Labrenzia sp. VG12: one gene and its partners. The main gene of each other region encodes a partner of the protein of the gene in region 2 in a complex. Links are inferred from orthologs where the notes say so. Each region holds a gene or a part of one and is shown on either strand. Other genes may lie near its edges. The genes, in order: pnp, CHH27_RS07125 and eno.

What was found.
Region 1: the proteins of CHH27_RS07125 (region 2) and pnp are in contact, whole or in part, in a cryo-EM structure (PDB 9QH0), measured with the Escherichia coli proteins. The link is inferred for Labrenzia sp. VG12 from one-to-one orthologs.
Region 3: the proteins of CHH27_RS07125 (region 2) and eno are in contact, whole or in part, in a solved structure (PDB 2FYM), measured with the Escherichia coli proteins. The link is inferred for Labrenzia sp. VG12 from one-to-one orthologs.

What each region holds. Positions count from the first base shown.
Region 1 is NZ_CP022529.1:4,668,223-4,672,280, reverse strand. What follows is about bases 288-3,276. They hold pnp (polyribonucleotide nucleotidyltransferase), read right to left. Parts: upstream 2,856-3,276; coding sequence 720-2,855; downstream 288-719. Other genes in these bases: rpsO (30S ribosomal protein S15), read right to left, coding at 3,176-3,276; CHH27_RS21640 (EAL domain-containing protein), read left to right, coding at 288-647. Outside these bases: more of CHH27_RS21640, read left to right, coding at 1-287; more of rpsO, read right to left, coding at 3,277-3,445; CHH27_RS21625 (hypothetical protein), read left to right, coding at 3,727-4,058. UniProt on the Escherichia coli protein: Involved in mRNA degradation. Catalyzes the phosphorolysis of single-stranded polyribonucleotides processively in the 3'- to 5'-direction. Also involved, along with RNase II, in tRNA processing.
Region 2 is NZ_CP022529.1:1,559,189-1,563,654, forward strand. What follows is about bases 389-3,785. They hold CHH27_RS07125 (ribonuclease E/G), read left to right. Parts: upstream 389-747; coding sequence 748-3,585; downstream 3,586-3,785. In the rest of the region: CHH27_RS07120 (N-acetylmuramoyl-L-alanine amidase), read right to left, coding at 1-59; CHH27_RS07130 (DUF2478 domain-containing protein), read left to right, coding at 3,879-4,397. UniProt on the Escherichia coli protein: Endoribonuclease that plays a central role in RNA processing and decay. Required for the maturation of 5S and 16S rRNAs and the majority of tRNAs. Also involved in the degradation of most mRNAs.
Region 3 is NZ_CP022529.1:1,263,002-1,266,862, reverse strand. Bases 1,070-3,861 are described here. They hold eno (phosphopyruvate hydratase), read right to left. Parts: upstream 3,207-3,861; coding sequence 1,932-3,206; downstream 1,070-1,931. Other genes in these bases: kdsA (3-deoxy-8-phosphooctulonate synthase), read right to left, coding at 3,348-3,861; CHH27_RS05725 (DsbA family oxidoreductase), read left to right, coding at 1,188-1,862; CHH27_RS05730 (response regulator transcription factor), read left to right, coding at 1,070-1,071. In the rest of the region: more of CHH27_RS05730, read left to right, coding at 1-1,069. UniProt on the Escherichia coli protein: Catalyzes the reversible conversion of 2-phosphoglycerate (2-PG) into phosphoenolpyruvate (PEP). It is essential for the degradation of carbohydrates via glycolysis.

The DNA of each region.
Region 1 (4,058 bases), 3.1 Mb from region 2 along the record:
CCGAATTCATCAAGGTCGCGGAAGATTGCGGCCTGATCGTTCCGCTTGGCGAATGGGTCCTGAGGGAAGCCTGCGCCTTCTTCCACTCCTGCAACCGCAACGGCCTGCAGCTGGACGGCATCAGCGTGAATATCTCGCCCCGCCAATGCCGGGATGACAGTTTTGTCGATCGTGTCACCGCGATCCTGGAAGAAATGGAAATGGATCCGACCCGGTTGCAGCTCGAAGTCACTGAAAGCGTGATGTTCGAGGACCAGCGGGTCGATCCGATCGAGATCCTGGACGCCATCAGCTCTCTGGGCGTGAAGATCTCGCTGGACGACTTCGGCACCGGCTACTCGTCGCTCAGCTACCTGAAACGTCTGCCGATTGACACGCTGAAGATCGACAGGTCCTTCATCATGGGTCTGGAACGCGACCAGGACGGCCAGGCCCTGGTCAAGGCAATCATCTCGATGGCTGCGTCGCTCGGTATTGATGTTGTCTGCGAGGGCGCAGAAACCCTGGCGCAGTGCGACCTGATCCACGCTTTCGGCTGCGCCCTGATACAGGGCTACAGCCTCGGCAAACCGATGTCCGGTGTCGACTTCCACCGGTTTCTCGCCAACATGAACGGCGTTGACGCCGTGGCAGCCCAGGCCGGCTGACAGCCCCCACAGGCCCAGAAACAAAAACGGGGCCACGCAGGGCCCCGTTTCCGGTTCTTGTGAAACGCGCGCTTATTCAGCGTCTTCGCGTTCCTTCTTCTCGATTTCCTGGCCGGTCTCCTGGTCAACGACCTTCATGGACAGGCGTACCTTGCCACGCTCGTCGAAGCCCATCAGCTTGACCCAGACCTTGTCGCCTTCCTTGACCACGTCGGTGACCTTGGCAACCTTGCGCGGAGCGAGCTGGGAAATGTGTACCAGGCCGTCCTTGGCACCGAAGAAGTTCACGAACGCGCCGAAATCAACGCATTTCACGACAGTGCCTTCGTAGATCACACCCACTTCCGGCTCAGCGGCAATGGAGTTGATCCAGTTGACGGCGGCCTTGATGGCCTTGCCGTCGGACGAGGCGATCTTGACGGTGCCGTCGTCTTCGATGTTGACCTTGGCGCCGGTCTTTTCGACGATTTCGCGAATGACCTTGCCGCCGGAACCGATGACTTCACGGATCTTGTCGACCGGGATCTTCATCATTTCGATGCGCGGCGCGTGTTCGCCAAGCTCGGACCGTGCCTCGGTGATGGCATTCGCCATTTCACCCAGGATGTGGATCCGACCGTCCTTGGCCTGGCCGAGAGCAACCTTCATGATCTCTTCGGTGATACCGTCGATCTTGATGTCCATCTGCAGCGCAGTGATGCCGTTTTCGGAACCGGCCACCTTGAAGTCCATGTCGCCGAGGTGATCTTCGTCACCCAGAATGTCGGACAGGACAGCGAAGCGGTCGCCTTCCTTGATCAGACCCATGGCGATACCGGCCACCGGCGACTTCAGCGGTACACCGGCATCCATCAGCGCCAGCGAGGTGCCGCAGACGGTCGCCATGGAAGACGAGCCGTTGGATTCGGTGATCTCGGAGACAACGCGGACGGTGTACGGGAATTCATGATGCGCCGGCATCATCGGGTTGATCGCACGCCAGGCCAGCTTGCCGTGGCCGATCTCGCGGCGTCCCGGGGAACCCATACGGCCGGTTTCACCGACGGAGTAGGGCGGGAAATTGTAGTGCAGCATGAAGTGCGCCTTGACGGTGCCTTCAAGCAGGTCGACGAACTGCTCGTCTTCGCCGGTGCCCAGCGTGGACACGACCAGACCCTGGGTCTCACCGCGGGTGAACAGCGACGAGCCGTGGGCGCGCGGCAGAATGCCGACTTCGGACGTGATCGCGCGAACGGTGGACAGGTCGCGGCCATCGATGCGGGAGCCGGTGTCCAGGATGCTGCCACGGACGATTTCCGCTTCCAGCTTCTTGAACTGCTCGCCCAGAACGTTGGCTTCGACTGCTTCGCCTTCAGCGGCGTTGGTGATCAGGGCTTCGACAACCTTGGCCTTGGCCGCATCAACCGCGTTCTTGCGCTCGGTCTTGGACGTGATCTTGTAGGCCTCGGCAACTTCACCGGCGACCATGTCCTTGATCTTGGCAAAGAGAGCGGAGTGATCCGGCAGGACCAGTTCACGCGGTTCCTTGGCAGCGGTCTCGGCCAGCTTGATGATGGCGTCGATCACCGGCTGGAAGCCCTTGTGGCCGAACATCACCGCGCCGAGCATGGTGTCTTCGTCCAGTTCCTTGGCTTCGGATTCGACCATCAGAACAGCGTCGGTGGTGCCGGCAACAACCAGATCCAGGGAGGATTCCGGCATATCGTCAACCAGCGGGTTCAGGACATATTCGCCGTTGATGTAACCGACGCGGGCGCCACCGATCGGGCCCATGAACGGAACGCCGGACAGGGTCAGGGCTGCGGAAGAGGCAACCATGGCCAGGATGTCCGGTGCGTTCTCCAGATCGTGGGAGAGAACGGTGATGACCACCTGGGTGTCGTTCTTGTAGCCATCGGCAAAGAGCGGACGGATCGGACGGTCGATCAGGCGGGAGGTCAGCGTCTCGTGCTCGGACGGACGGCCTTCACGCTTGAAAAAGCCTCCCGGAATCTTACCGGCGGCATAGGCCTTTTCCTGGTAGTTCACGGTCAGCGGAAAGAAATCCTGGCCCGGCCTCGGTTCCTTTGCGGAGACAACCGTTGCCAGCACTTTGGTTTCGCCATAGGTCGCCATGACGGCGCCATCGGCTTGGCGGGCAACCTTGCCCGTTTCGAGGATAAGCGGACGTCCGCCCCACTCGACTTCTACACGATGAATGTCAAACATCATCTGTCCTTACAGCTTTGCCCGGACTGGCCGCTTTCGGTACGGCTTGGTGATCGGGCACATTCCCGGTCGGCCCCGGATGGGCCGGTTACCGGCGGACAGGTCACGGGCAAGACAACAAGCTGCTTTCCAAAAGCGATTGAAAGAAGCTGGCAATCCTGCCCCATGACATGTCACGAGGCTTCTATAGAGCGTTTGCTTCCAAATGGAAACGCTCCAGTTCGGAATTACGCTGCGAAACGTGTGATCGGCTTCGCGACGCGTCTTCCCAAAGAAAAACGCGGCGGGACAGGCCCACCGCGTTTTGAAGGTCTGCGATCTTAGCGGCGAATGCCAAGACGTTCGATGAGCGTCTTGTAACGCTCTTCGCTCTTGCCGCGCGTGTAGTCCAGAAGGGACCGGCGCTGCGCAACCATCTTCAGAAGACCGCGGCGGGAGTGGTTGTCCTTGCCGTGACCCTTGAAGTGTTCGGTCAGGTTGTTGATGCGCTCGGTCAGGATCGCGATCTGGACTTCCGGAGAGCCGGTGTCGCCTTCTTTGGTCGCGTATTCCTTGATGAGCTCAGCTTTGCGCTCTGCAGTAATCGACATCGCTCTTTCCTTTCAAAGAGTGGAGGTCCGTTGACCGGACGCGTTGAACTGCCCGTAGGCCTGATCCGGATGTCTCCAGAGCCGAGATGTCGGTCAGCAAAGGATCTTCCCGGACGAATTGGGCCTTAGTACCCAATGGCGGCGGTATATGGCAGAAAACGCAGGGAAAAGCTAGGGAATTTTGAGTTGGCACTGAAGTTGTCACCCCAAAGCCGATACGCATTGTCAAAAGCAACAGAGCTGTTAGGTTCCGGGTTCAATCTATAAAGCGGATATTCCTTATGGGGCACCATATTCACGCGATCATTTGTCCGTTGCCGATTGACAACGAGCAAGCCAAAAGACTGGACTTACCAGTCCTGATAAACGCCGGTTTTGCCATCATACCGCTCCACTACTCCCATTCCGACTATTGGGAAAACAAGCATGGTAAAGCGTACGAATCCTACTCCGATATGATGCATGACAGCGCTACGACGCAGGAATTCGCCAGGCGACTGGGCATCACAAAGTTTGCGCTCGTCGAGACAGATTATTTTGGCGGTGTGGGGGAACAGTTTGCCACTGTTTACGAAAACGGCGTCCGACGTTTCGACGTGACCGAAGGGGGCAT
Region 2 (4,466 bases):
GCGAACGCCTTTTTCAGTGCGGTCATCTTGTGCAAGTCGCGGCCAGTTAGCGGCTTCATTCCGTTTACCAATTCGATTCTTCCGGCCATATTGCCCGTCTACTGCCCGGTTCCGCCCCCGCTGTACCTGTCATACGCCAACTACAACGACAGGAAAATGCCTTATCCAATTCACATTGCTTGCATTGCGACGCTCCGGATCGTAATAGTACCTTACGGATTTCGGTTCGATACCGATACCTTCCCAGATGGCGGACATGGGTACCTATCCACAACGTCATTGCATTCCAAGGCCTGCGAACGACAGGACAGAGGCCGTTCTGACGGTTGAATTGAAGGACCTGGAAGGCAGCGGACAAGGTAGCGGTGTCTGTTTGAGACCGCCCCGCCTCGCGACGTAATGCCCTGAAACAGATGGCAGTTTTTCCGGCGAGGCACGCGGCGGACAAGAACGGGTGACCCCTTCCGCGACCGGACGCAGGACTGGCAATGATGCCGAACTGCAGACCGGCCTGGTACAACGACTTAACTCAAGGGCCTGCGTTGCCCCGAAGGACCCGCGCGATGCACATGGTGATCGACATAATGCAAGGTACCGCTCCAGCGGCCGCTTGCGTTGATCATACGACCGCGCCGGGCGCAGACGCCCTTTCTCATCTTAGCAAAACCAGTACGGCAGCCATCCTCCTTTCGGGCGATGCGCGTTTTGCATACGCGCCCATGAGCGCTGCCGTGGAGACGTTCAATAATGGCAAACAAAATGCTGATCGACGCGGGCCACCCGGAAGAGACCCGGGTCGTCGTCGTGCGTGGCAATCGGGTTGAAGAATTCGACTTTGAAGCAGCAAACCGGAAACAGCTGCGCGGGAATATCTATCTAGCAAAAGTCACGCGGGTCGAGCCATCGCTCCAGGCCGCTTTCGTGGAATATGGCGGCAATCGCCATGGTTTCCTTGCGTTCAGCGAAATTCACCCGGACTACTACCAGATCCCGGTCGCCGACCGCGAGGCCTTGCTTGCGGCCGAAGCTGCCGACCGTCAGCGCGATGATGCTGAAGCAGAGGAAAAGCCCAAGCGCCGCCGCCGCTCGCGCGCAGCGAAGAACGAGTCGACCGAGACAGTCGCCAGCGAAAAGATCGAAGAACCTGCCGACGAAGCCGCGCGGAAAGACGCGGCGGAAGAATCGATTTCTGAAGATTCGTCCGAGACGGTCACTTCAGAAGCGAATGCCGCTGAGGAAGGTTCCAACACTTCTGGCGAAGAGGCTTCGGACGAAGGTGGCATCAGCGCACGCGCTCCTGAAGCCGAAAGCGACGAGACTTCCAGCGACGACGCCGAGGCAGACGAAAGCGACGCCGAAGCCTCAACCGAGGAAGACGACGCCGAAGAGGAAACCGAGGCCGAAGCTCCGGTGCGGACGCGTGGCCGCCGCCGGCGCCGCAAGTCCGACGACGATGACGACAGCGATAACGATGAGGACGCTGTTGAATCCGTTGGCGCCGAAGACGCGATGGAAGAAGTCCCCGAGCGCGTCGTGCCGCTGCGCAAGCAGTACAAGATCCAGGAAGTCATCAAGCGCCGCCAGATCATTCTGGTCCAGGTTGTCAAGGAAGAGCGCGGCAACAAGGGCGCCGCGCTGACCACCTACCTGTCCCTGGCTGGCCGCTATTCGGTGCTGATGCCGAACACCGCCCGTGGCGGCGGCATCTCACGCAAGATCACCCAGCCGACAGACCGCAAGCGCCTGAAAAAGATAGCTTCGGAACTGGACGTGCCGGAGGGCATGGGCGTCATTCTGCGTACTGCCGGCGCCAGCCGGACCAAGGCCGAGATCAAACGCGATTTCGAGTATCTGATGCGGCTTTGGGAAAATGTGCGCGAACTGACCCTGAAATCCAGTGCGCCAAGTCTCGTTTACGAGGAAGGCAGCCTGGTCAAGCGTTCCATCCGCGACCTCTACAACAAGGACATCAATGAAGTCCTTGTGGCGGGCGATGAAGGCTACCGCGAGGCCAAGGACTTCATGCGCATGCTCATGCCGAGCCACGCGAAGAACGTCCAGCCATACCGCGACCCCTCGCCTCTCTTCATCCGCTATGGTGTCGAACCGCAGCTGGATGCGATGTTCTCGCCCCAGGTGACGTTGAAATCCGGCGGCTACATTGTCATCAACCAGACCGAGGCTCTGGTGTCGATCGACGTGAACTCGGGCAAGTCCACCCGCGAACACAACATCGAGGACACCGCGCTGCAGACCAACCTGGAGGCGGCCGAAGAGGTCACCCGCCAGCTGCGCCTGCGCGATCTGGCCGGTCTGGTCGTGATCGACTTCATCGACATGGAGGAGTCGAAAAACAACCGGGCCGTCGAGCGTCGGCTGAAAGACTGCCTGAAGAACGACCGGGCGCGTATCCAGGTCGGCCGGATTTCGCATTTCGGCCTGCTTGAAATGTCGCGCCAACGCATCCGCACCGGGGTCCTGGAAAGCTCGACCACGCCTTGCCCGCATTGTCAGGGCACCGGCATGATCCGCTCTGTGGAGTCCGTTGCGCTGCACGTCTTGCGGTCCATTGAAGACAATCTCCTCAAGGGCGCATCGCATAACCTGATCCTGCGGACGACCACACAGGTCGCGCTCTACATCCTGAACCAGAAACGCTCCAACCTGGTCGATCTTGAAACCCGGTTTGCGATCGAGATCGAAGTCCATGCGGACGACATGGTCAACGGCCAGCTTTATGTTCTGGAACGCGGCGCAGCGGTTGACCGCGACCGGTTCCCGGCGCCCTCGCCGACCGTTCAGCCCGACACGGTCGAGATCATCGACGAGGACACCGAACAGCCGGATTATCAGGAAGCCGCGTCCGAGGACGAAGGTGAAGGCGAAGGTGACGGCCGCCGGCGCCGCCGTCGGCGCAAGCGCCGCAGAGGCGGTAGCGACGGCCGGCAGGAAAATGGCGACACCAAACAGGCAGCTGCCGAGGATGGCGACGCGGATGCTGACGCGCAGCCGCAGGAAGCCCGCTCTTCTGACGACGAGGCAGGTGACGACGAACCCCGCCGCAAGCGGCGCCGTGGCCGCCGGGGTGGCCGCCGCGGACGCCGCAATGGTGAAGGTGAAGGCGAAACACTCGCGTCCGAAGCTGGCGAGGAACAGACCGCCGAAGCTGACGGCAGTGCTGAAACCGACAGCGAACAACAGGTTGACGGCGAAGCTCCGGTGACGGAAGCCGTGGCCTCTGACGGTGAAGACGCCAGCGCATCTGCTCCGGAGACCACCGAGGAAATCCCGGCACCGGTTGAAGAAACACCCGTCGATCCGGCCGAAACGCAAACGACTGAAGAGCCGGTGGTTGCCGAGGCGGACGGGGAAGCCGAAGTCGCAGCCGAAAGCGAAACCGGAACCATCGTTGTCGATACGCCGACTTCCGAACAGCCCGTTGCCAACGAAGCTGCGGAAGAAGAAGAGCCACAGCAGCCCTCCGCTCCCGCGGAACCGGTGGTGACAAGCGAAACATCCGGTGAACCGCAGGAAGACAAGCCGAAGCGCGGCGGATGGTGGCAACGCGGCCGCTCGTTCTTCTAGGATCTGTTTCGATCAGTCAAAAAGGCGGCCATTGGCCGCCTTTTTTCTTGCGCTTGGATTTCAATCTGCGAACCCGAAGCAGGAACGTCAGGCTCGATGAGATTCATGCGGAGCGCGCGTTTGGCCGGTTCGAAACCTGATGTCAGGGATCAAACGAACTCAAAACACCGTCCAATGAGACCGAAGGTGTGGAAGCAATTGCGGAATCGCAAGGCGGAATGCGGACCGGAAGGCTCATATGGCCTTTGAATTCGGTGAACACGTCCGCCATGGACCAAGCTTATGGTGTGAGAATGGATATCGCGTGCATTCCCCTGACAGGTCAAGTTGCAACCGACCACCTTTTGAACAAGGTGGCAGATCGGTTGGCTGATGACGGATGCCGGTTGGTCGGTGCGTTACGGGTACCGGTTGCGGATGCCGAGATGGCACATTGCGACAGTACGCTGCGGCTTTTGCCGGATGGCATGTCCATTCGCATAAGCCAGGATCTCGGCGCCGGCTCGTCAGCCTGCCGGCTGGATGCCGGTGCGCTTGCCGAAGCAGCAGGCGTCGCCGAGACCCGTCTCACCGAGCAAGGTGCAGATCTGGTCATGCTGAACAAGTTCGGCCTGAGCGAGGCGGAAGGACGCGGTTTTCGAGCCTTGATTTCAAAGGCAATTGAAAGCGGTATTCCGGTCCTGATCGGTCTTTCCGATCCGCATCGCGCAGCTTTCGAGGACTTCACAGGAGCTCCTGCCAATCTCCTGCCGGCCGATGAAGAACATGTTTTGTCTTGGTGCCGCAATGCTGCGGGGGCCGGCCATAGATGACGGCCGAAAGATAGCCCTGCTTTTCTGATGAGACACGCAAGAGCGTCGGGCGATTGAAGAATTGCCGAC
Region 3 (3,861 bases), 300 kb from region 2 along the record:
AAAATGTTTGACCGCGGAAGCCGGCTACCCCTGGCGCTGCCGGCGGCGGTCGTGGTTGACGTGGCAGAGCTCGAACAGGGGCAGCAAACGGCTTTCTTCGACTGGCTGATGCCGCAGATCAGGAACCTCGTCTGCGAAGTCCCCTTCTATCTCCTTACGGGTAGCGACGACCTGTTGCCGGACGGGCTTCAGCCCACGGCGGTGATCGACCGGATCGTGCCAGACGAAGTTCTCCTGATGCTGATTTGCATTCATCAGCGCGCGCTGTTGCGCTCTGACGAGGCACAATTGCGCCGTCGGGTTTTTGGTCGCATTCCCGGTTTCGGCTCCGCGCCGCATCATTCAGGGTCCAGCAGCCTGCTCGTTGTTGGCCTGAGCGGGCGTTTTCTGGAATGGCAGGATGCCAGCGACCAGAAGGTCGAGGTCGTCGGCGCGTTCGACGGCAACATGGCCGTTGAATTCATGTCCAAACGGGCGTTCGACGCGGTTGTCATTGATGCTCCGTTTGATGACGCGATTGACTATATGCAGCAGATCAGACGGGATGCCCGCTTCGCCGGCCTGCCGGTCCTTGCCGTGTGTGAGCGCGAGGAAGATCTGGTGCTGTTGTTCCGTAATGGCGCCTCGGACGTTCTTGTTGGAGAAAACCGCAAGGAAACACTGGTCAAACGCCTGAACGCCGCTATCCGCTTCGGCAAGAGGCGGCGCCTTGCAGACCGGGTGCTTGCCGAAAGCCACATGTGGCTGCGTCAGCAGGTCAATGTCGGCGGTCTGGCGGTCGAAGACTACACAACCTATCTGGAAGCCTGCAGCAACCAGCTGGCTGCAAGGGGGCTGGATCTCTGGGAGATGCGTCTTCAACCGGAAAATTTTGGTATCGCCGTTACCTCCCTGGAAGAGCTTGAGGAAATCAATGCGACTTTGCTGTCGATCGCCGATGCCACCAGCCGGGACGAGGATCTTGTATGTCTCATTCGGGACGTCGGTCCCGTTGCCGTTCTGAAAAACGAAGCCGGTACCACGCGTCTTCAAAAACGGATCAACTCGATTTTGACCCATACAGTGCTTTAAACCGGCGCATTTCGCGCAATTTTGGGGCCTTGCCTTAACGTTGCCACGAAATGGGGCTTGGCAAATACCCACAAGGCACTAGCCTTGAATGAACCAGTCAGAAATCAGGAAGTCGCATGACAGATGTAGCCCCACTCACCGTCGATGTCATTTCGGATGTGATGTGTCCGTGGTGTTACATCGGTAAGCGACGGCTGGAAGCCGCGCTCCGCTCTGTGCCGCAACTGAATGTTCTGGTGCGCTGGCACCCCTTTCAGCTGGATTCGACCCTGCCGAAGTCCGGCAAGGATCGGCAGCAGTATCTCAGCGACAAGTTCGGCGGGATGGATCGGGCTAATGCCTTTTACAGCCAGATCCGGACGGCGGGTCAGGAAGAAGGCATCCCGTTTGCTTTCGTGGATATCAGGCTGTCCCCAAACACCCTCGATTGCCACCGCTTGATCCTGTGGTCTCGCGCGGACGATCTTCAGGACGAGGTGGTTGAGCGTCTCTTCAAGGCCTATTTTGTTGACGGAGAAGACCTGACCAAATCCGAAACGCTGGTGCGGATTTCCGAGGAAGCCGGCATGCAGTCCGATCTGGTGGAACAGCTCCTGGAGACGGAAACCGATCTCGACAAGGTTACGGCCCAGATCGAAAACGCTGTCAATTCTGGAGTGTCCGGCGTTCCCTGCTTCATCATCGACGGGCGGTTTGTTCTGGCCGGTGCCGAGAAGGCAGAAACGATTGCCGCCGCCCTGCTGCATGCGGAAGAAACAAGAACCAACCCGCAGGCTGCCGCGTCCCAGTAGAAGCCCGAAAGCAGGCAACAAAAAACCCCGCAGTTTCTGCGGGGTTTTTCGTTTTCAGAGAGGCAAGGCTCAGCCCTTCAGGATGGACCGGCCTGCGTAGATAGCCTGCGGGCCCAGTTCTTCCTCGATCCGGATCAGCTGATTGTATTTAGCGAGCCGGTCGGAGCGGGCCAGGGAACCAGTCTTGATCTGTCCGCAATTGGTGGCAACGGCCAGGTCGGCAATCGTGCTGTCTTCGGTTTCGCCGGACCGGTGCGACATCACGGCGGTATAGGCGGCCTTGTGGGCGGTTTCGACGGCATCAAGTGTCTCGGACAGTGTGCCGATCTGGTTGACCTTGATCAGGATGGAGTTGGCAACACCCATGTCGATGCCCTTGCGCAGGCGCTCGGAGTTGGTCACGAAGAGGTCGTCACCGACCAGCTGGCACTTGTTGCCAACAAGGTCCGTAGTGGCCTTCCAGCCGTCCCAGTCGTCTTCTGCCAGACCGTCTTCGATGGAGATGATCGGATAGCGGGACACGAGATCGGCGAGATACTGAGCCATTTCCTCAGGTGCCAGTGACTTACCCTCACCTTCCAGGACGTATTTGCCGTCCTTGAAGAATTCGGTCGAAGCGGCGTCAAGCGCCAGATAGACGTCTTCTCCCGGCTTGTATCCGGCCGCTTCAATGGATTTCATGACGAAACCGATGGCTGCGTCGGTCGACTCCAGGTTCGGTGCGAAGCCACCTTCGTCACCAACGTTGGTGTTGTGACCGGCAGCGTTCAGGGCTTTCTTGAGCGTGTGAAAGATTTCAGAGCCCATGCGAACGGCTTCACTGAGGCTTTCGGCCCCAACCGGCATGATCATGAATTCCTGGAAGTCGATCGGGTTGTCGGCATGGGCGCCGCCATTGATGATGTTCATCATCGGCACCGGCAGGGTGCGGGCGGAGGTGCCGCCGACATAGCGGTAGAGCGGCAGACCGGACGCCTGGGCTGCAGCGCGGGCAACGGCAAGGGACGCTCCCAGGATTGCATTGGCGCCAAGACGGGCCTTGTTCGGTGTGCCGTCAAGGTCGATCATCGCCTGGTCGATCTGCAGCTGATCCTCGGCTTCAAGGCCGCCGATCGTTTCGAAGATCTCGCCATTGACGGCATCAACGGCCTTCTGAACGCCCTTGCCCATGTAGCGGTCGCCACCGTCGCGCAGTTCAACGGCTTCATGCGCGCCGGTCGACGCGCCGGACGGAACGGCGGCACGGCCGAAGGAGCCATCTTCCAGGAATACGTCGACCTCAACGGTCGGATTGCCGCGGCTGTCAAAGATCTGACGGCCGATGACATCGATAATGGCGGTCATGGAATGAACTCCCTGTCACAAGTAGCAGTACTGACGTTTGCCGGACGGGGTCCGGCATTAGTGGACGCCGGCAGACCGGCGTGAGAAACGGAGCATGGCTCCACATGAGAAAGCCGCATCCAAGGATGCGGCTGAAACAATCTATTCGGCGGCTACAGCCGGAGTCTTGATAACCGCATCAAGTGCCTTGAGCTGCGCAAGAAGTGCTTCCAGCTCACTCAGCGGCACCATGTTCGGACCGTCGGACGGTGCCTTGTCGGGATCCGGATGGGTTTCAATGAAGAGGCCAGCGACGCCAACAGCAACTGCAGCACGCGCAAGGACCGGTACCATGGTCCGATCGCCACCCGAAGAACCACCTTGTCCTCCCGGAGCCTGTGCAGAATGGGTTGCATCGAAAACAACCGGAGCACCGGTCTGCGCCATAATGGTCAGGGACCGCATGTCGGTCACAAGCGTGTTGTACCCAAAGCTTGCACCGCGTTCGGTCAGCAAGACGTTTGGATTGCCGGAGCCCGTTACCTTGTCCAGAACATTTTTCATGTCCCAGGGCGCAAGAAACTGGCCTTTCTTGACGTTGACGACACCGCCGGTTTTTGCGGCGGCAACCAGAAGGTCGGTTTGGCGACACAGAAATGCAGGGATCTGCAGAACG